3 regions of the Vibrio tarriae genome follow, and region 1 is predicted to be linked to each of the others. Evidence: predicted binding sites of a transcription regulator. Region 1 holds the regulator's gene; each other region holds the start of a gene.
The links. Region 1 encodes PurR, which represses purine synthesis genes. Its sites were predicted from a motif close to TNANGNAAACGTTTNCNTNA; they were not measured.
Positions count from the first base shown of each region.

Region 2: CEQ48_RS07580 (NCS2 family permease) is a predicted target of PurR. The motif match lies at 5,279-5,298, and genes of this name have one in related genera.
Region 3: metK (methionine adenosyltransferase) is a predicted target of PurR. The motif match lies at 4,967-4,986, and genes of this name have one in related genera.

Region 1 covers NZ_CP022353.1:1,028,480-1,035,187, forward strand. The annotation lists gene glgA (glycogen synthase GlgA) at 1-181, shown strand, start outside; gene CEQ48_RS10420 (alpha/beta fold hydrolase) at 369-1,187, shown strand; gene CEQ48_RS10425 (putative signal transducing protein) at 1,192-1,503, opposite strand; gene CEQ48_RS10430 (TVP38/TMEM64 family protein) at 1,537-2,226, opposite strand; gene CEQ48_RS10440 (TfoX/Sxy family DNA transformation protein) at 2,581-3,168, opposite strand; cyclic di-GMP riboswitch class I at 3,282-3,368, opposite strand; gene purR (HTH-type transcriptional repressor PurR) at 3,527-4,537, opposite strand; gene torD (molecular chaperone TorD) at 4,883-5,545, opposite strand; gene torR (two-component system response regulator TorR) at 5,770-6,474, shown strand; gene elyC (envelope biogenesis factor ElyC) at 6,578-6,708, opposite strand, start outside.
Region 2 covers NZ_CP022353.1:447,861-454,568, forward strand. The annotation lists gene CEQ48_RS07555 (sodium-dependent transporter) at 1-271, shown strand, start outside; gene CEQ48_RS07560 (succinylglutamate desuccinylase/aspartoacylase family protein) at 343-1,431, opposite strand; gene rimK (30S ribosomal protein S6--L-glutamate ligase) at 1,391-2,296, opposite strand; gene CEQ48_RS07570 (ATP-dependent zinc protease family protein) at 2,293-2,736, opposite strand; gene CEQ48_RS07575 (aminoacyl-histidine dipeptidase) at 2,970-4,442, opposite strand; gene vcdP (small protein VcdP) at 4,931-4,996, shown strand; gene CEQ48_RS07580 (NCS2 family permease) at 5,320-6,612, shown strand; gene gpt (xanthine phosphoribosyltransferase) at 6,650-6,708, shown strand, end outside.
Region 3 covers NZ_CP022353.1:2,350,396-2,357,103, forward strand. The annotation lists gene CEQ48_RS16435 (ligand-gated channel protein) at 1-1,696, opposite strand, end outside; gene CEQ48_RS16440 (LysR family transcriptional regulator) at 1,841-2,737, shown strand; gene tkt (transketolase) at 2,804-4,801, opposite strand; gene metK (methionine adenosyltransferase) at 5,131-6,288, shown strand; gene CEQ48_RS16455 (SprT family zinc-dependent metalloprotease) at 6,411-6,708, shown strand, end outside.

The DNA of each region.
Region 1 (6,708 bases):
TGGTTACCAAGAGCCCACGCCAGAAGCTCTATTGATCACTATGCAGCGGGCACTCTTGTTTTATCTGCAGCAGCCAGAAGAGATGCTGAAAGTGCAACAACGTGCCATGCAGCAAAACTTCAGTTGGGAAGAGTCTGCCCAAGAGTATATGAAGATGTATCGACTCGCGCGATTTGGCTAACGATATCACCGTCCGATTTGAAGCGGCAGCAGTGTTGGCTGCCACTCCAAGTCGTTTGGGTCTATGAATCATCTCTCAGGCACCGCAAGGTGCCTTTTTTCTGTTTCACTCAACAGTTTCTTACAACTGGGGGGATTCTCTTGACTAAGATTATGGTAGTCTTGGCCTGCGTAATTAAGAGGTTTCAATGTCTTCCCCTATGACTGCCATTGCCGAAAAAGTGCTGTTTCACAAAACTTATCTTCACCCGACAAGTCAGGAGTGGGTGGTGTTCGTTCATGGTGCGGGGGGCAGCTCATCCATATGGTTCAAGCAGATCAAAGCGTATCGGCAGCATTTCAATTTATTGCTGATTGATTTGCGCGGCCATGGGAAATCCAATCAGTTACTCAGAGACTGGATTGCCAATCGCTATACGTTTAAGACCGTGACGCTGGATGTGCTCAAAGTGCTTGATCACTTGAAAATCCAGTCGGCGCATTTTGTGGGCATGTCGCTGGGTACCATCATAGTCCGTAACCTTGCTGAGCTTGCCACGCATCGGGTCAATTCTATGGTGCTTGGTGGCGCGGTCACACGGCTTAATGCGCGTTCGCAAGTGTTGGTTAAGCTAGGACATTTGAGTAAGCACCTCATCCCGTACATGTGGCTGTATCGCTTATTTGCTTACATAGTGATGCCGCAGCGTAGTCAAAAAGAGTCTCGCCATCTGTTTATTCGTGAAGCGCAAAAGCTCTGTCAGAAAGAATTTAAACGTTGGTTTACGTTAACCGCTGAGGTGAATCCGCTGATGCGTTATTTCCGCGACCGCGAATTGCCGATCCCAACCTTATATTTGATGGGAGAGAAGGATTACATGTTCATCCATCCGGTGAAAGAGATGGTGGCGCTCCACGCACAAAGTGAGCTGTATGAAATCCCAAACTGCGGTCATGTATGTAATGTCGAGCAGCCTGAGCTATTTAATCAGCGTTCTATCGAGTTTATCCAGCGCCAAATCCGCTAATCCCTCACTGAGCAGTTTGGCTAAAACCACACTGCCAGCAGGCGGAAAATTGCCCTTCATGATGTTCCCCACACTCTGGACACTGCCAGCATTCGGCGGGTGGGGGATTGAGAAATTCACGGATGATTTGCTGCGCTGCGGTTTGTTGCTCCGGTTTCTGTAACCAAAGTGAAGGGGCGCTGCTGGAATCCATCGGGATCTCGCCGCGCAGCGCAAACAGCATTTCTCCACGCAACTCACACGCTATCCCTTGCTGATGCAAAAGCTGCATCAGCATGTGCGCTTCAAGCGGATGAGTGGCCGTGTAGATTTTCATTGTCCTTCCCAGCTTATTTTTACCAAGAGTGACTTACTTCACCGTCGATTGAGTGGCACGCTGCTGAACTTTGCCCATGAGCCATTTCACCACTATCGGAAATACGCCTAACAAAACGAATGAAGCGAGCACAGGGAGCGACACAATTTCGCCTAAGCTTGAGATTTCCGCCAGTTGAGTACCAGCATTGAGATACACCGCTGTACCCGGCAGCATACCAAGTTGGCTGACCCAGTAGTAACGCCAAGTGGAGATAGGCGTTAGCCCCATCACTAAGTTAATCAGGAAAAATGGAAAAATCGGGATCAGTCGCAGAGAGAGTAAATAAAACGCGCCATCTCGTTCAATACCTTGATTGATGGTCTGCAATTTATCAGCGAATTTAGCTTGCACCCAATCTCGCAATAAGAAGCGGCTACTGAGAAAGGCGAGAGTGGCACCAATAGTACTGGCAAAAGAAGCCAGCAGTAAGCTCAACCAAAAGCCAAATAGGGCCGCTCCCAATAAAGTCACGACCGTTGCGCCGGGGATTGAAAATGCGGTTAGGAGAACATACACCACAAAATAGATCAGTGCGGCTTGCAGCAAATGGGCATCAATATAATTCGCTAATTCGGCTTGTTTGGCTTTCGCGACATCTAGTGTTAGGTATTGGCTAAACTGCGTCACCAAGAGCGCGGCGATGGCAATCAAAACAATGGCGATGATGAGTTTTTTATACATTCGAGTACCTAGTCATTACTTTATGGTTTGTGGGGCGTGATATTGCCCGTTTTACTTGGCTCTTCAGCAGTGTGGGCTACGTTTCTTCACCCAATCATAGAGTGTCTCTGGTTTGATGTGGGTGCACACAGTGACCGCCGACTTGTCACTCCAAGTCATGAGAGTATCGCTCATTACTCAAGTATATCGTCTGTAACTGAATTTACTGGAGATACATAGAGAGCCTAAAAGTAAAGACAGGTCAAAGGCCGTTTTTCTTTCAAAAAAATAACGCGCCACTTTGGACGCGTTATGAAATATAGGGTGTGTAAAAACACAGGATGATTACAGGCGTTGATGAACTCAAAATGAAACTCAGAGATGCCTTAATAGCTCATCACGACGATTTTGTGGGATCACCGACCAATGTTTACCTTCGATTGCGCCTTCTAGAGCCCATAACAGCTCTAAACTCACTTCTGCCGTGTGGGTTCGTTGAACCGCTTTATAAGCTTCGACAGAACCAAGAGTCTGAAGAGACTCGACGGTTTCGATACCTGCTTTTTTGAGCATTCTTTCTGTTGCTAAACGCAAGTTAGGAAGATCTTTCAAACGATCAGGTTTCGCTTGTGCTTGAGTTTCACGTTCGGCCTTAGCGACCTCCAGTGCTGCACGCGCTTCATTAAGGATAGAGTCTGGGTGACTCCAACAATCTTCAGGTAGAGCGTAGTACTTAGTTACAACGGGGAAGCCACGTTTTTTGTAAACATAAGGTTCATAACCTTGCTGTTTATACTTTTCGATTGTGGCGTCATCTGCACGGATGTGCAGCGTATCGTTAACCACAAGCGCAAACATAGTTTCGTCGACGAAAATACCAAAGCCACCAAACATTGAACGAGATTTAACACGTCCTAGCTGCTCAAAGAGCCGCATTGAATCTTTTAATACTGGTTTATCCATGCTGTTAGTCTCGGAGTATTGTTACATACGCCACCAAGTCAGGTCCGAGAAAATTAGCAAATACATGCATCGGCCATGTCAATGATGAGTCAACATAGTGTATGCATTTTGCCATCGGTAACCCCGCTACCTACCACGTCTTCTGGTTTAGGCCGGAGGCTTTGCGTCCCACTCTTTCGAATGGTTTGCCCTGTGCGTGACATTTTTCCTGATAAAAATTAATCATTCTTGGCTCATCCTCACATACTGATATTTCAATTGTGAGAATAAGCGCTATTAATGATACTCGCTCTACATATGTTTTGTCATATTTATGTGACAGGGTTTCAAATATAGGCGTTATGAATTGTCAAGAAAGTTAGGATTTTGTCAAGTCTTTCACCGTATCGCGCTCTACGATCTCTGGGTGCATTTCGAAAATACGGCGATCATGTTCTTTATCTTTAATGCGCTCTAACAAAATTTCAAACGCGTTCTTGCCCACACGACGCTTGGGTTGGTGCACTGTGGTCAGTGGTGGAGAGAAGTATTCTGCTAACTCGATATTATCGTAACCGATGACAGACATATCTTCTGGAATACGTATGCCTTTCTGTTGCAAACGGCTCATCAGACCTAATGCCATCGTATCGTTGAAACAGAATACCGCCGTGGGGCGCTTGTCCATCGCAATGATTTTATCCGCCGCTAAAACGGCAGTATCACACTCAAAGTTACCTTCCAAGATCCAATCTTCATTGACGGTCAAATTAGCTTCCGCCATTGCGCGGCGGAAACCTTGAATGCGCTCTTGGCATGCGGCTTTGACGAAGTGACCACTCAAACATGCAATCTCAGTGTGACCGCGGTCAGTGAGATATTTGGTCGCGAGGTAGCCGCCTTCTTCTGAGTTATCGATGATTTTATCGGCGTGCGACGTTTCTGGACCCCAATCCATAACCACTTTTGGAATATCTTTGTGCGCATCCAACATATCTTGCAGTTCTTGGGTTAGGTCTGAGCACATCACCAAAATGCCATCAACCCGTTTTTCGGCCAGCATGCGGATATAATCGCGTTGCTTTTCATAGATGCCGCCTGTGTTACATAGGATCAGCGTATAGCCTTGACGGTAACAGTAGCTTTCCACACCGTCGATAACTTCCGAGAAAAACAGGTTAGTAGATTGCGTCACTAACATACCAATCGTGCGAGTGGTATTGCACTTTAAGCTGCGTGCTACGGCACTTGGCGCGTAGTTCAGTTGCTTAACGGCTTCCATCACTTTCTCTTGGGTGGTTTCTGCCACAAAACGAGTTTTATTGATAACGTGAGAAACGGTGGTGGTTGACACGCCCGCAAGGCGCGCCACATCTTTAATCGTAGCCATAGAGTGTTCCTGTCGATGACTGCTGCCAGCGAATAACATCGGTGGATTTAATCAGCAGAAGTAAGGCGAGACTGAGCGAATCTTCACACTCTGTGCGAGCACATGTCCAACACTATGCCGTACGTAAAGCGCTTCAATCACTATGCCTAAAGTAATAAACCTAAAGTAATAAAAAACAAAAACCGCTAAAAAACAGCGGTTTACATTTTTATTCGTTTTTATCGTTTGCGGGTGGATTTTAGACTGCAAATCTCTCCGTCGCAACGAAATTCATTCATCAAACTATAAGCCATTTCACAATTAATTCGTCTATCCTCATTCTACTTTAAGCTGCAACCGTATTGACTAATGGATGTCGTGAACCAGCTCATCAATACAGCGTTGATCTTGCTTAATAAAGACTAACGCTAAACGAGCGGCGGCTGAGTACAATCCGAATGCATCAAATTGAGTGCAACGTTCAACAAAGGCAGGCAGCCAAGTGAGTAAGTGTTGGCTTATGAAGTCGGACTGAGCTTGTAGCGCTGAACTCAGTTGTGCTCTGTGCTCAATTTGGTTAGCGCTGATCGCAAGATGCGCTAAAAAGTCGAGCTGTATGGCAAGATGATCCTCAGGCTCATTGATATTTTTTTCAACCTTAACCCCATGTGCGTTGAGTAACTCACGCATTTGCTGTGCAGGCTTGCCATTGAGTAAACCTTTATCGGTATAGACGGAGGCATAGGGTAGGGCGGAATCACGGTCTGATTTCAAAAAGAGATCGCAGAAATCCGCGGCGAGTTCTAACTGCGCATCTTGACGATCTTGTAGTCGGTTGAGCGTATCTATCAAGTTTTTAACTTCGCCGCTTAGGCTTTGCTCATCGGCGAGTCCGCTTAAAAAAGTGCGAATTTCTGCTGAGTGATAACGAGCGATATCTTGCTCATTCAGTTCCTTAAAAAACAGGCTCGACAGCCACCAATAGATTTCAGCACGCTTTTCATTGAGGATTTTCAGTTCTTGTATCATTTCTGCACTCCCAATCGATGTGTACTTAGTCTAAACCATAAACATGAACAGCTATCACTCTTATTGTGACAGCATGTGAAAAGAAAAGAATAGGTTGTTAATCTGTTAAATGAAGTTTGCTTTGCATCAAAAAAAGGTGAGATTTCTCACGGTTTTTCTCGAATTATTAACAGATATGAATAGAATAACCCTGCGATACATCCAGTTATTTAAAATGGTGCATTATGAGCTATCACGTACTTGTGGTTGAAGATGACCTCGTCACGCGGAGTAAGTTAAGTGGTTACTTTCAAAATGAAGGTTACCAAGTAACAGAAGCAGAAAGTGGCGCGCAGATGAGAGAAGCGTTAGAACTCAATGACATCGATCTGGTTTTGCTGGACATCAATTTGCCCGGTGAAGACGGTCTGTTATTGACGCGAGAATTACGCAGCCAGTCGGAGATTGGCATTATTTTAGTGACAGGACGCACCGACAGTATCGACAAAATCGTTGGCCTCGAAATGGGCGCGGACGATTATGTCACTAAACCCGTCGATTTGCGTGAGCTCCAGGTTCGTGTAAAAAACTTATTATGGCGAATTTCCCTCGCACAGCGAGAGAGAAATACGGACAAACAAGATGACAAACTGGTGCATTTTGGTGAGTGGACGTTCGATGTTCAGCGCCGTGCCTTAAGTCGTAACGGTGAGCCTGTGAAGCTCACTAAAGCGGAATACGAGTTGTTAGTCGCGCTTTCTTCTTATCCGAATCAGGTGCTGAGTCGTGAACGTATTTTGAACATGATCAGCCACCGTGTGGATGCGCCAAACGATCGTACTATTGATGTGTTGATTCGACGTATGCGCGCCAAGATGGAAATGGATCCAAAAAACCCGCAAATTTTTGTGACGGTTCACGGCGAAGGTTATATGTTCGCTGGGGATTAAACTTCGAAAGTGTCTTCATCCTTTTCTGCATTGTAAAAATTAAAAAACTGGCTAAATGCCAGTTTTTTACTTATTTTTTAACGAGTTGGATGATTTGGGGCGATTAGGGCGTTGTCGGAGCTTCTTCTACGACAGAGGGCGTTCCTACCTGTTCACTGCTATCTCCGGCAACGGTATCACGCAGTTTTTGCCACAATAGGCCTAATGTTTCGTACCAATACTGTTCGGTTTGCT
Region 2 (6,708 bases), 580 kb from region 1:
GATTGCCCTGTTTAGTGTGGTGATTGTCTATAACTTTGGTGCACTATTTGGTTTGGTTGCCACTCTAGCGACGCAATATTTGCAGCCTACTGCCGCCTTAATGTTCTGTCTATTTGGTGGTTGGGTGTGGCAGCGTGATGCCAAAATGAAAGAGCTGCAAGCCGGATTTCCGGAACTGCAACAAAGCTTATTTGGCAAAATCTGGCCTTGGTATGTGAAATTTGTCTGCCCAATTTTGGTAGCTACGGTTATCTGGGCTTCGTTTGGTTAAGTCATATTCGTATAAATGAATAAATAAAAGCCCTCGTTATGAGGGCTTTTTCAATTCAGAAAATTCAGCGTTTAGAGAGTGACAATATGACCTGTTGTTAACGGTTCTAAATCCGCTTCGGTCAACTCTTCGATGAATTCTCCCACCACTTGCTCAATGATTTCATCACCTTGATGGAAATAGGCTAGGTGGAATACGGCATCACCTTCGTTAACCAAGGGAAGTGTCTGTTGGCCAATAACAATGCCACTCTTGTTAGCACGAATTTCCACTTCTAGCTTGCCAAGTGGGGAGTTGATGTAAGCTAACACTTGGCCTTTTTCGACCTTATCTCCTAAGGAAACGAGTGTACGCAAAATGCCATCAGCTTCGGCGCGTAACCAACTGGTGGATTTCGCAATGACTGAGGTTGGCGTTTTTTTGCGACTGGATCGGAGCATTCCAATCGCCTGCATGACTCGCTTAATACCGATAATTCCTGCATTAATCGCGACAGGATCAAAACGCAGTGCTTCCCCCGCTTCATAAGTTAAGACGGGGATCTGCTGCTTTTCCGCTTCACTACGCAGTGAGCCATCGCGTAAAGGTGAATCAATGATCACTGGAGTAGCAAAGGCTTGTGCAATGCGTAGGGTTTCGCTGTTGCTCAGATCGGCACGAATTTGTGGTAGGTTGGTTCGGTGAATCGCTCCGGTATGCAGATCGAGAATGTAATCACAACGCTCGGCGACTTGGGAAAAAAAGGTGTGCGCCATGCGCGAAGCTAATGATCCTCTTTCACTACCGGGAAAACAGCGGTTCAAGTCGCGCCGATCAGGTAAGTAACGTGATTTATGAATAAAGCCGAAAACGTTGACGATGGGAACGGCAATCAATGTGCCTTTGAGTTTTTTTCCGTCGAGAGTGTTAAGTAGCTGGCGAATAATTTCTACGCCGTTGAGTTCATCACCATGAATGGCCGCGTTGATCATCAACACTGGGCCAGGTGCCGAGCCATGGATAACTTCTATCGGAATGGAAAGAGGGGAGTCGGTATAAAGTTTGGCAGCTTCGAGTTCGATGACCCGCCTTGAGGATGGGGGAATAGTTTCCCCCAAAAATGAAAAGTCGCCGTGCTTTTTAGCCTTTGCCACGAGTTTTAGTCCTTTTACTGGCTGCATTTTTCTCTATGAATTCGACGATCATACCCGCAATGTCTTTCCCCGTCGCGGCTTCAATGCCTTCTAAACCCGGTGAGGAGTTCACTTCCATCACCAGTGGGCCGCGGGCAGAACGCAGCAGATCTACGCCCGCTACATTCAATCCCATAATTTTGGCAGCTTCAATCGCCGTTTTACGCTCTTGAGGGGTGATTTTGACCAATGATGCCGTACCACCACGATGCAGGTTCGAGCGAAACTCACCATCTGCGCCTTGGCGCTTCATCGCTGCAATCACTTTATCACCAATCACAAAGCAGCGAATATCCGCACCGCCTGCTTCTTTGATGTACTCTTGCACCATGATATTGGCTTTGAGCCCCATGAACGCTTCAATAACGCTTTCCGCCGCAGTACGGGTTTCTGCCAATACCACGCCGATGCCTTGTGTGCCTTCTAATAGCTTAATCACCACTGGCGCGCCGCCGACCATATCGAGCAAGTCTTTGACATCATCCGGCTTGCTCGCAAAACCCGTGATTGGCATACCAATGCCGCGACGAGAGAGCAATTGCATGGAGCGCAGCTTGTCACGAGAGCGAGTAATGGCAACGGATTCATTGGCTGGGTAAACGCCCATCATTTCAAACTGGCGCAGTACAGCAGTACCGTAGAAAGTGACAGAAGCACCGATACGAGGAATCACAGCATCAAAACCGGCTAGCTCTTCGCCTTTGTAATGAATCTCCGGTTTGTCAGAGTTGATATTCATGTAGCAGCGCAAGGCATCAATCACTCGAACTTCATGGCCACGCTGTTTGCACGCTTCTATCAAACGCTTTGTCGAATACAGCGAAGCGTTACGCGACAGAATACCAATTTTCATTTACTCGGCTCCTCGAAAGGGATTAAAAACGATTTTGTAGGATCGACCATGATTCGATGGTGCATGGCGGTACGTCCTAACAACATACGAAAAGCCATATTTTCTCGATTGGTCAAGGTGATCTCAATTGGCCAAATTTGGCCACCAAAGCTAAGTTCCGATCGAATGACGTAGCGCTTTTCTTCGTGGCCACCGGAATCGCGAACTACACGTTCGTCAATCACCTCGGCTTCACACACATTCACTAGCTGATCATTCTTTTGCATCGGATGGATCCAAAAACGAACCCATTGAGCTCCTTCCTTAGTGAAGCTCTCCACTTTGAACGCGTGCAAGCAAGACGTTCGGGCTCCGGTATCGATTTTCGCTTTAATGCGTTCAATACCTAACCCTGGAAGGCTGAGTTCCTCACGCCATCCGACAATCATTTTTTCTTTCATCGCAATTTCATTAGTTTGAGAATTTCAGATACCGCTAAGGACAAGCAGCACCCTCGAAACAACTCGCATTTGGCCAGTTGTCGCTTGAAGAGAGTTTGGTGAATAACTCTGGGAACTTCAAGGGGGCGAACTCTAGCAGCCAACCTCAAACTCAAGCTAATGAATTAAATTTTCCTTTTCGACAAAAAAAATTGATATAAAAAAGCCGAGTTATGCACTCGGCTTCTTAGCGGTTAGGCTTTCACTGGGATATTGGCGAGTAGCGCCACCATCTGTTGCCAGAACAGATCAACCGTGTCGATCTTCACTTTTTCATCCGGCGAATGTGGGAACTTGATGGTTGGACCGAAAGAGACCATATCCATGTTTGGATAGGGTTTTTTGAACAGCCCACACTCAAGACCCGCGTGGATCACCATGATGTTCGGTTTGTGGCCATAAATGCCTTCATACATATCACGGAAAATATGCATGATTTCAGAATCAGCATCGGGTTTCCAGCCAGGGTAAGCACCAGAAAGCTCCAGCTCAGCCCCCGCAAGTTGTGCCAGCGATTGCAACATGCCCTCGACTTGGTGGCGGCCAGAATCCATCAGGGAGCGAATCAAGCACAGCACTTTGATTTTGTTTGCTTCTGTAGTGATCACTCCCACGTTGAGTGAGGTTTCTACAACACCTGCAATATCATCACTCATGCGGATCACACCGTTTGGACACGTGTTCAGAGCGGCAACAAAACGTTGTTGAGTGTGCGCGGTCAGCACTTCACTTTGCAGTTCTTTGGCTTCAAGGAAAGTCACCAAGTGAGTTTCAACTTTACCCAGCTCGGCTTTGAGTAGCTCAGTGTAGCGGTGGAATAGGGTTTCTAATTTGGCTACGTGCTGTTCTGGCAAGGCGACGGTGACAAAAGCTTCACGCGGGATCGCATTACGTAGACTACCGCCACGGAATTCGACTAAGCGCAGATCTAATTCTTTCGCATGGCCTGCAAGAAAGCGCGCCATCAGCTTGTTAGCGTTACCACGGCCAGTGTGAATATCACAACCCGAGTGACCGCCTTTCAAACCCTTTAAGATCAGTTGGCGACCAACATAACCAGCAGGGATCGCTTCACGCTCAATGGAGAAAGTGAACTCGGCGTTCACGCCTCCCGCGCAGCCCATATAGACTTCACCTTCTTGCTCAGAGTCGGTATTGAGCAGAATGTCGCCCTCCAGCCAACCTTCTTTGAGGCCAAAAGCGCCGGTCATGCCTGCTTCTTCATCAATAGTCAGTAGAACTTCAATTGGACCATGTTGGATCTCTTTAGAAGCCAGTACTGCTAGGCAAGAAGCCATGCCGATACCATTATCCGCGCCAAGCGTAGTGCCCTGAGCGGTAACCCATTCACCATCAATATAAGGCAGGATCGGATCTTTGGTGAAATCATGCGCTGTGTCTTCATTTTTTTGCGGCACCATATCAATGTGCGCTTGAAGTACCACACCTTTACGATTTTCCATGCCCGGTGTCGCTGGCTTTTTAATAAAGACGTTACCAGTCTCATCACGACGAACGGCCAACCCTTGTTCTTTAGCCCAGTTGATAATGTATTGAGCTAATGCCTCTTCATGTTTTGAAGGGTGTGGGATGGAACAGATAGTGGCGAAAAATGGCCAAATTGGATTTGACGATAACTTACTGATTTCGGTTTGGAACTCAGACACAGATGACTCCTTACTGTAATTTTTCCCGTGTATCCTCTCTCCAGAGCTGGGTCGTGGCAGAGAATTAGCCTGTAACAGGTAGGTACTTTCGTTGCACAGCATATCACTGTGCAGGGGCAGGGTGTAGGTCAAAAGTGGCAGGAAAACGGGTTTTGATCATCGGCTAGCGTCAGGAATAATAAGAAGACGTAACGTGACTGAGGTAGGCAAATGCATCTTCATGCACTTTAACTGTAATTTTTCTTAATAAAGTTGTAATTAAATTACTAAAAAATGCTGACAAAGATCAATTTAAATGATTTTTGTGATTTTAATCACCTTAAGTGTTGTAATTTAATTTCTTGGTGGTATATTTGTGTACAACTTCGCTAGCGAAGAGAAAACGCTCAAAGGATGAGTCCGATTTATCGCCTCCATGGAACCGAGAAATCAAGTAAACAGTTTTGATTTTAATGGTGATAGTTATGAATAAAGGTTTATCGTCTGTAATGTTCTGGAACCAACACTCTGTGTACACCGGTAACTTTGCATACCCCCGTAGCTTCGGCTACTGATACGCAACTTTTGCGTCTCGAACAAGTTTTGTTCACCCCTAAATTGGAATTTATTGACGACCAAATTTGGTCGATATGATTCACCGCCATCTCACTTGAGGTGGCGTTTTTTTATCCTCAAAAAATCTTCCCTATTCGAACTTGATCGCAACATTCTGTTGGCATTGAGCAATTGACTTATCTTCTCATCGACAGATTCCCTTTTTGGTTAGAAAACCCGCTTACAGTCAGAATTGTGTCTGGAATTTGTTTTTTGATAACTCTATAATCGCCGCCAATCGTTTACGCAACCGTTTACTTTTTTACCACTAAAGGATTCGAACATGCTGGAAAAGCTTTTTAAACTCAGTGAATACGGCACTAACGTGCGCACTGAGATCCTCGCTGGGGTCACGACTTTCCTGACCATGGCTTACATTATTTTTGTTAACCCAGCCATTTTGTCGGATGCGGGAATGGATCGCGGTGCGGTTTTCGTGGCGACCTGTTTGGCGGCCGCGATTGGCTGTTTCATTATGGGTTTTATTGCCAATTATCCTATCGCTCAAGCGCCAGGTATGGGGCTTAACGCCTTCTTCACTTATGGTGTGGTTCTGGGTATGGGACACACTTGGCAAGTCGCTCTGGCCGCGGTGTTCTGCTCGGGCGTGCTGTTTATTCTACTCAGCTTGTTCAAAATCCGTGAGTGGATCATCAACTCAATTCCACATTCTTTACGCACCGGTATCTCGGCGGGTATTGGTCTATTCTTGGCTTTCATCGCATTAAAAAATGCAGGCATTGTGGTTGATAATCCGGCTACGCTGGTTTCTTTAGGCGCAATCACCTCGCTGCATGCGGTGTTGGCAGCGGTGGGCTTCTTCCTGACTATTGGTTTAGTCTATCGCGGCGTCAAAGGCGCGGTGATGATCGCTATTTTAGCGGTGACAGCTCTCGGTCTCGTATTTGGTGATGTGCAATGGGGCGGCATTATGTCTACGCCTCCGAGTATCGCGCCGACCTTCATGCAACTCGATTTCTCTGCTGTCTTTGAGATCGGCATGATTTCTGTGGTGTTTGCGTTCTTGTTTGTTGACCTATTTGACACTGCGGGTACCTTGGTTGGCGTTGCAACCAAAGCGGGATTGATCGAAAAAGATGGCAAAATTCCACGCCTGAATCGTGCCCTGTTGGCGGATTCGACGGCAACGTCTGTCGGCGCTCTGCTCGGTACTTCAAACACCACTTCTTATATTGAAAGTGTCTCCGGTGTTGCTGTTGGTGGCCGTACTGGTTTAACTGCTGTGGTGGTTGGCATTTTGTTCCTTCTTGCATTATTCTTCTCGCCACTAGCGGGTATGATCCCAGCTTATGCGACGGCCGGTGCACTTTTCTATGTGGCTATTCTGATGATGTCGGGGTTAGTGAGCATTGATTGGCGTGATCTGACTGAAGCGGCACCCACTGTTGTTACCTGTTTGATGATGCCTCTGACATTCTCGATTGCGGAAGGTATCTCACTCGGTTTTATTGCTTATGCCGCAATCAAACTTTTCAGTGGTAAAGGACGCAGCGTCTCTCTCAGTGTATGGGTTATGGCGGCCATTTTTGTCATCAAATACATTTTGGCGGCGTAAGAGAAGACATTATAAAAATTCAATTTAGGTTTATCACATGAGCAAAAAATTCGTTATCACCTGGGACAATATGCAACATTACTGCCGTGAACTTGC
Region 3 (6,708 bases), 1.3 Mb from region 1:
AGCTCAAGTTGGCATTAAACAGATGCTTAGGTAACTGCAATAACGGACGGCCAGCAAATTCTCCCGTTTTCTGCTCCGAATGGGTGTACGTGTAGCTAGACGATAACTCAACGCTTTCGGTGATCGGCAGACTTAACGTCGCCTCTGCGCCATAGGTTTCTGCTTCATCAATATTCACACGATAAGTAGGATCGGCGCCCCATTGGTTTGGACCATCAGTACAGATATTGGCAGGGCAAGCGACGCGAGTGATTTTATCTTGGAAATCATTATGGAAAGCGGTCAACGATGCCGCCAGACCTGAGCCTGCACTGTACACCAAGCTCAACTCTTTATTAACCGATGTTTCAGGCTTGAGATTAGGGTTGCCGTAGATATTACCGCCGCCACTGACTTGTCCCCAATCCGGCGTTACTTCACGTAACTGTGGTGCACGGAAGCCAGTAGAAACGCCGCCTTTTACTGTCCATGCCGGATCGAGATTCCATACGCCATACACACGTGGGCTGAAGTGGCTGCCGTAGTTTTTATCATGATCCAGACGGCCACCAAAGGTCAGGCGGAATTGCTCTGCGAGCGCCCATTCATCTTCAATGAATCCCGCCCATTGAGTGTTTGAGATATGCGTGCGAGATGAAATTTTGTTGGAGGTTTTATCCTCTAAACTTTCGTGTTTACCTTCCACACCAAAGCTCAACATGTGCTCACCAATAGGAGCCACTAACGTGGATTTGAACACAGTGTTGTCAATGCTCATCTCACGAGATTTATTGGTGTTCTCTTCATATTGCAGATAAGTATCAGACTGCCCAACATCCTGCCAATCCCCTTGGTGAGAGACGGCAACATGGTTGCGACGGTACTGGTTATCGGTATTGCTGCATGTACCTCGGCATCCGCTGGATTGCGCCGACTTGCCCACGTTATTTTCGCGATCTTGGGCTGATACACCGGCTTCCAGTTGCAGTTGATGATCTGGATTGAGCTGGTAGTTGAGCTTTGAGGTTAAGCTGCGCAGTGATTTATCGCCGTAACCATGCTCAATTTCGTCTTCATCGCGTTGCGTGGTTTGCCCGTAGACTTGCAGCGATAGAGCATCACTTAAAGGTCCCGTTACGAAGAAATTAGCGCTTTGTTCATCGCCTGAGGCGCGATTTTCTTGCACCACGGTCGATAGCTGCACATTGCCTGACCACTGCTGCTGATCTTTACGAGTGATGATGTTGATCACACCGCCAATCGCATCCGAGCCGTACAACGTAGACATCGGGCCGCGGATAACTTCAATGCGCTCAATTGCTTGCAGAGGCGGCAACCAACCTTGTTCGATGCCGGGGCCATCGCTATTGGGACGAGTCTGACGCGAGGTTTGACGTTTACCATCCACCAAAATCAAAGTGTAGCTTGAACCCATACCACGAATGCTGATATCGGTCTTATCTCCGCCACCCGTCACGGTTACGCCCGGAACACCTTTTAGTGCATCGGTCACATCACGGTAATAGCGAGACTCCAGATCCTCTCTGGAAATTACGCTGATACTGGCTGGCGCATTTTGAATGGCTTGCGCGTATCCCGCCGCAGTGACCACCATGGTTTCATCGGCTTTCGTCGCTTCTTGAGCAAAAGCGCTAGCCGAAAACATTAAGCCTAGTGTCACAGATAAACTGACGGGGGATGGATTGTGTCTGGACATTTACCTCTCCTTTAAATGATAATTATTCTTAATTTCAAGGGCGGATTATTCATATATTCTGTACTGGAGATAGATCGACACATGGAATAGTTCGGTCCAAATATGGAACGTCTGTGGTAATTATTCTTTAAGGGTCAAATACCTATGCAAGATCTCAGCGCCGTAAAAGCTTTCCATGCGCTTTGCCAACATAAGAGCCTGACTGCCGCTGCCAAAGCGCTTGAACAGCCTAAATCCACCCTGAGTCGCCGTTTAGCGCAACTCGAAGAGGACTTGGGACAAAGCTTGTTGATGCGTCAAGGCAACCGCTTAACGCTCACCAAAGCAGGAGAAGTGTTTGCGGTTTACTCGGAGCAGCTACTTGAACTGGCCAATAAAAGTCAGGAAGCGTTGCAAGAATTGAACAATCAAGTCACTGGCGAACTCACGCTGGTGGTACACCCGAATTTGATCCGCGGCTGGCTCAGCCAAGTGTTGGATGAGTTTATGCAGCAGCATTCGACATTGAAGATCCGTCTACTCAGCCAGTTTCAACACAGTGATGAGGTGTTTGAGCCCGATTTGATCATTTGGATTGAACACGCCGCCCCCATGGGTTATCGCAAAGAACGCTTAGGCTATTGGCGCTATGCCGCTTACGCCTCTCCCAAATATTTGGCTCATCGAGATAAACCGACCCATCCTCGTGAGCTGATTCATCACCCATGGATTGATTTTATTGCTTGTCGGCGCGCGGAGCTTGAACTGCACCATCCAGAGTTCGGCAGTTATTCACTGCCAGCACTAGAGAGTCGTTTACAAAGCGATAATCTTGCCATGCAAGCCGATGCGATTGCCAAAGGTCGCGGTATTGGTTTACTCCCGACTTGGTTTGCCAATGGGTTTGAACGTGCCCACCCCGGTAGTGTGATTTCTTGCGTCGATGGTTGGCAATCACAGCCAACAGAAATCAACTGCTTCTATCCGCTTGGCCGTCACCCACTTCGGCTGCGCCTATTTATTGATGCGCTTCGCCAAGCAAGGCCTGATGAGTGGCAATAAAAAATCCCGCCGCAGCGGGATTTTTTATCGTCTATTTTTCTTTGCTTCACAAAGAATGGCTTTCAATTACGCCAGCAGTTCTTTGGCTTGTTTCACTACGTTTTCAGTCGTGAAACCAAACAGCTTGAACAGCTCACCCGCTGGTGCGGATTCGCCGAAGCTGGTCATACCGATGATGCGACCACCAAAGCCGACGTACTTGTACCAGAAGTCGGCAATGCCCGCTTCAATCGCGATACGCTTAGTCACAGCGGCTGGCAGAACGGCTTCACGGTAGGCTGCATCTTGCTTATCAAATGCGTCGGTCGATGGCATAGAGACCACGCGAACCGCTTTGCCTTCGGCGCTCAGTTGCTCGTAAGCGGCAACCGCGAGTTCAACTTCAGAGCCAGTCGCAATCAGAATCAGTTCAGGTTGGCCTGCGCAATCTTTCAGGATGTAACCGCCTTTGGCGATGTTCGCGACTTGCTCAGCACTGCGTGGTTGCTGCGCGAGGTTTTGACGCGAGAAAATCAGCGCAGATGGCGCATCTTTACGCTCAATCGCCAGTTTCCACGCCATCGCTGACTCTACTTGGTCACACGGACGCCATGTGCTCATGTTTGGTGTCATACGCAGAGAAGCGATTTGCTCAACCGGTTGGTGAGTTGGGCCATCTTCACCCAGACCAATCGAGTCGTGCGTGTACACTTGGATGTTTTGCACTTTCATCAGTGCTGCCATACGCATCGCATTACGCGCGTATTCCATAAACATCAGGAAGGTTGCACCGTAAGGGACAAAACCGCCGTGCAGCGCGATACCGTTGATGATGGCGGTCATACCAAACTCACGCACACCGTAGTGGATGTAGTTGCCTGACGCATCTTCTGCTGTAAGAGACTTTGAGCCAGACCACATGGTGAGGTTAGAAGGCGCCAAGTCAGCTGAGCCGCCCATAAATTCTGGTAGCAGTTTGCCGAACGCTTCCAACGCGTTTTGTGATGCTTTACGCGATGCGATGTTGGCAGGGTTGGCTTGCAGATTGGCGATAATCTCGCTGGTGGCTGCTTCCCAATTCGCTGGCAGCTCGCCCGCTACGCGGCGCTTGTATTCAGCAGCTTCGGCTGGGTAAGCTTTCGCGTAAGCCGCGAATTTCTCATCCCAAGCCGCTTCTTTACTTGCACCTGCTTGTTTTGCATCCCACGCTGCATAGATGTCAGCTGGGATTTCAAATGGAGCGTGTTCCCAACCCAAGAATTCACGTGCAGCTTTGACTTCATCGTTGCCCAGAGGCGCACCGTGACAGTCGTGTGAACCCGCTTTGTTTGGTGAGCCGAAACCGATGATGGTTTTGGTACAAATCAGGGTTGGGCGAGAGGTTTCTGCTTTCGCCGCTTCAATCGCAGCGTTAATTGCATCTGCATCGTGGCCATCAACCGCAGGGATCACATGCCAGCCGTAGGCTTCAAAACGTTTTGGTGTGTCGTCTGAGAACCAGCCTTCCACGTGACCGTCGATAGAGATGCCGTTGTCATCCCAGAATGCAATCAGTTTGCCAAGGCCAAGTGTGCCCGCCAGTGAACAGGCTTCGTGCGAGATACCTTCCATCAAACAGCCGTCACCCATGAATACATAAGTGAAGTGATCAACGATGTCGTGACCCGGTTTGTTGAACTGCGCCGCCAGAGCTTTCTCAGCAATCGCCATACCTACGGCATTGGTGATGCCTTGGCCTAGTGGGCCCGTGGTGGTTTCGATGCCCGGTGCGTAACCGTACTCTGGGTGACCCGGTGTTTTTGAGTGCAGTTGACGGAAGTTTTTCAAATCGTCAATCGACAGCTGGTAACCGCTCAGGTGCAGCAGCGAGTAAATCAGCATAGAGCCGTGGCCGTTAGACAGTACGAAACGGTCGCGGTCAGCCCAATTTGGGTTTTGTGGGTTGTGGTTTAAGTGTGAACGCCACAGCACTTCGGCGATATCCGCCATGCCCATTGGGGCTCCCGGGTGGCCAGAGTTAGCTTTTTGAACGCCGTCCATGCTCAGGGCGCGGATAGCATTGGCAAGTTGTTTGCGAGAAGACATGTCGACTCCTAAATGGGAAGTAAGCGAAATGAACAGATGCGGAAAATCAGTGGCGGCTATTGTCGCAAAGCCCCCCTGCTGCTGCAAACGATTTACTGGTGCTTTGCTCCGATTTTGTCACACTTTTTAGCACATTCTCGCTTTGTAGTGGCAAAGCTGACTTTTTTAAGCAAACGTTTGGTTATGGGCTAAACAGAAAAAGAGCTTGTAATTTGAGCGCCCGACACTAGAATAGCCGTCTAGATGTAGAAACGCCTACAAAATGTACGAAATTGATCGGTAGCGCCACTTAATGCCGTTACCGAATAACCACAAATATTGGAGCTATCATGGCGATTAAGCACCTGTTTACTTCAGAATCAGTATCAGAAGGCCATCCAGATAAAATTGCAGACCAGATCTCTGATGCAGTGTTGGACGCGATTCTTGAGCAAGATCCTAAAGCTCGCGTTGCTTGCGAAACTTACGTAAAAACTGGCATGGTGATGGTGGGTGGTGAAATCACTACTTCCGCTTGGGTTGATATCGAAGAGTTAACTCGTCAAACCGTTCGTGAAATTGGTTACGTGCACTCAGACATGGGCTTTGATGCCAACTCTTGTGCGGTACTGAACACCATCGGTAAGCAATCGCCAGACATCAACCAAGGTGTTGATAAAGTCGATCCTAAAGAGCAAGGCGCGGGCGACCAAGGCATCATGTTTGGTTATGCAACTAACGAAACTGAAGTGCTGATGCCAGCACCAATCACCTACGCACATCGTCTGATGCAGCGCCAAGCAGAAGTTCGTAAAAACGGCACGCTGCCATGGTTGCGTCCAGATGCAAAATCTCAGGTGACCTTCCAGTACGACCAAGGCAAGATCGTGGGTATTGATGCCGTGGTTCTGTCTACTCAGCACTGTGACTCTATTTCAACGCCAGATCTGCGTGAAGCGGTGATGGAAGAGATCATCAAGCCAGTTCTGCCAGCAGAATGGTTGAGCAAAGAGACCAAATACTTCATCAACCCAACCGGCCGTTTCGTTATCGGTGGTCCAATGGGTGACTGTGGTCTGACCGGTCGTAAGATCATTGTTGATACCTACGGAGGCGCAGCGCGTCACGGTGGTGGTGCATTCTCAGGTAAGGATCCATCCAAGGTTGACCGTTCAGCGGCTTACGCAGCACGTTATGTTGCGAAAAACATCGTTGCGGCGGGCATGGCCGATCGTTGTGAAATCCAACTCTCTTACGCCATCGGTGTCGCGGATCCAACGTCGATCATGGTGGAAACTTTCGGCACTGAGAAAGTATCACAAGAGATCATCATCGAAGCCGTTCGTCAGTTCTTCGACCTGCGTCCATACGGTCTGCAAGAGATGCTGAACCTGCTGCAACCTATCTACAAGAAAACTGCTGCTTACGGTCACTTCGGCCGCGAAGAGTTCCCTTGGGAAGCCACCGACAAAGCCGCGCTACTGCGTGACTTCGCTGGTCTAAAATAAGCATTGATTTCAAGTCATCGCTGACAAACGGCGAAGATTGCAATACAGTTCAAGGCCCTTTCTCATGAAAGGGCCTTTTTTATGAGTTCGATGATAGGGTTTTTAGAGGTAGAAATTCGCTAATGGTTCGTTTTGATCTGCACTGCCAAGCTGAGCAGAAAATCAAACAGTGTATCGCTACCGCCAGCGAGGCTTTGCAACGCCCCTTTAAACTGCCCAAACTCAATTACCGTTTACGTGGACGCGCTGCCGGCAAGGCCTATTTGCAGCTGTGGGAAATCCGCCTTAATCCCGTGCTGTTTGCCGAAAACGTCGATGACTTCCTCCAGCAAGTGATCCCACACGAAATCGCGCATCTGATTACGTATCAGCTTTATGGCCGAGTACGCCCACACGGCGTCGAATGGCAACAAGTGATGA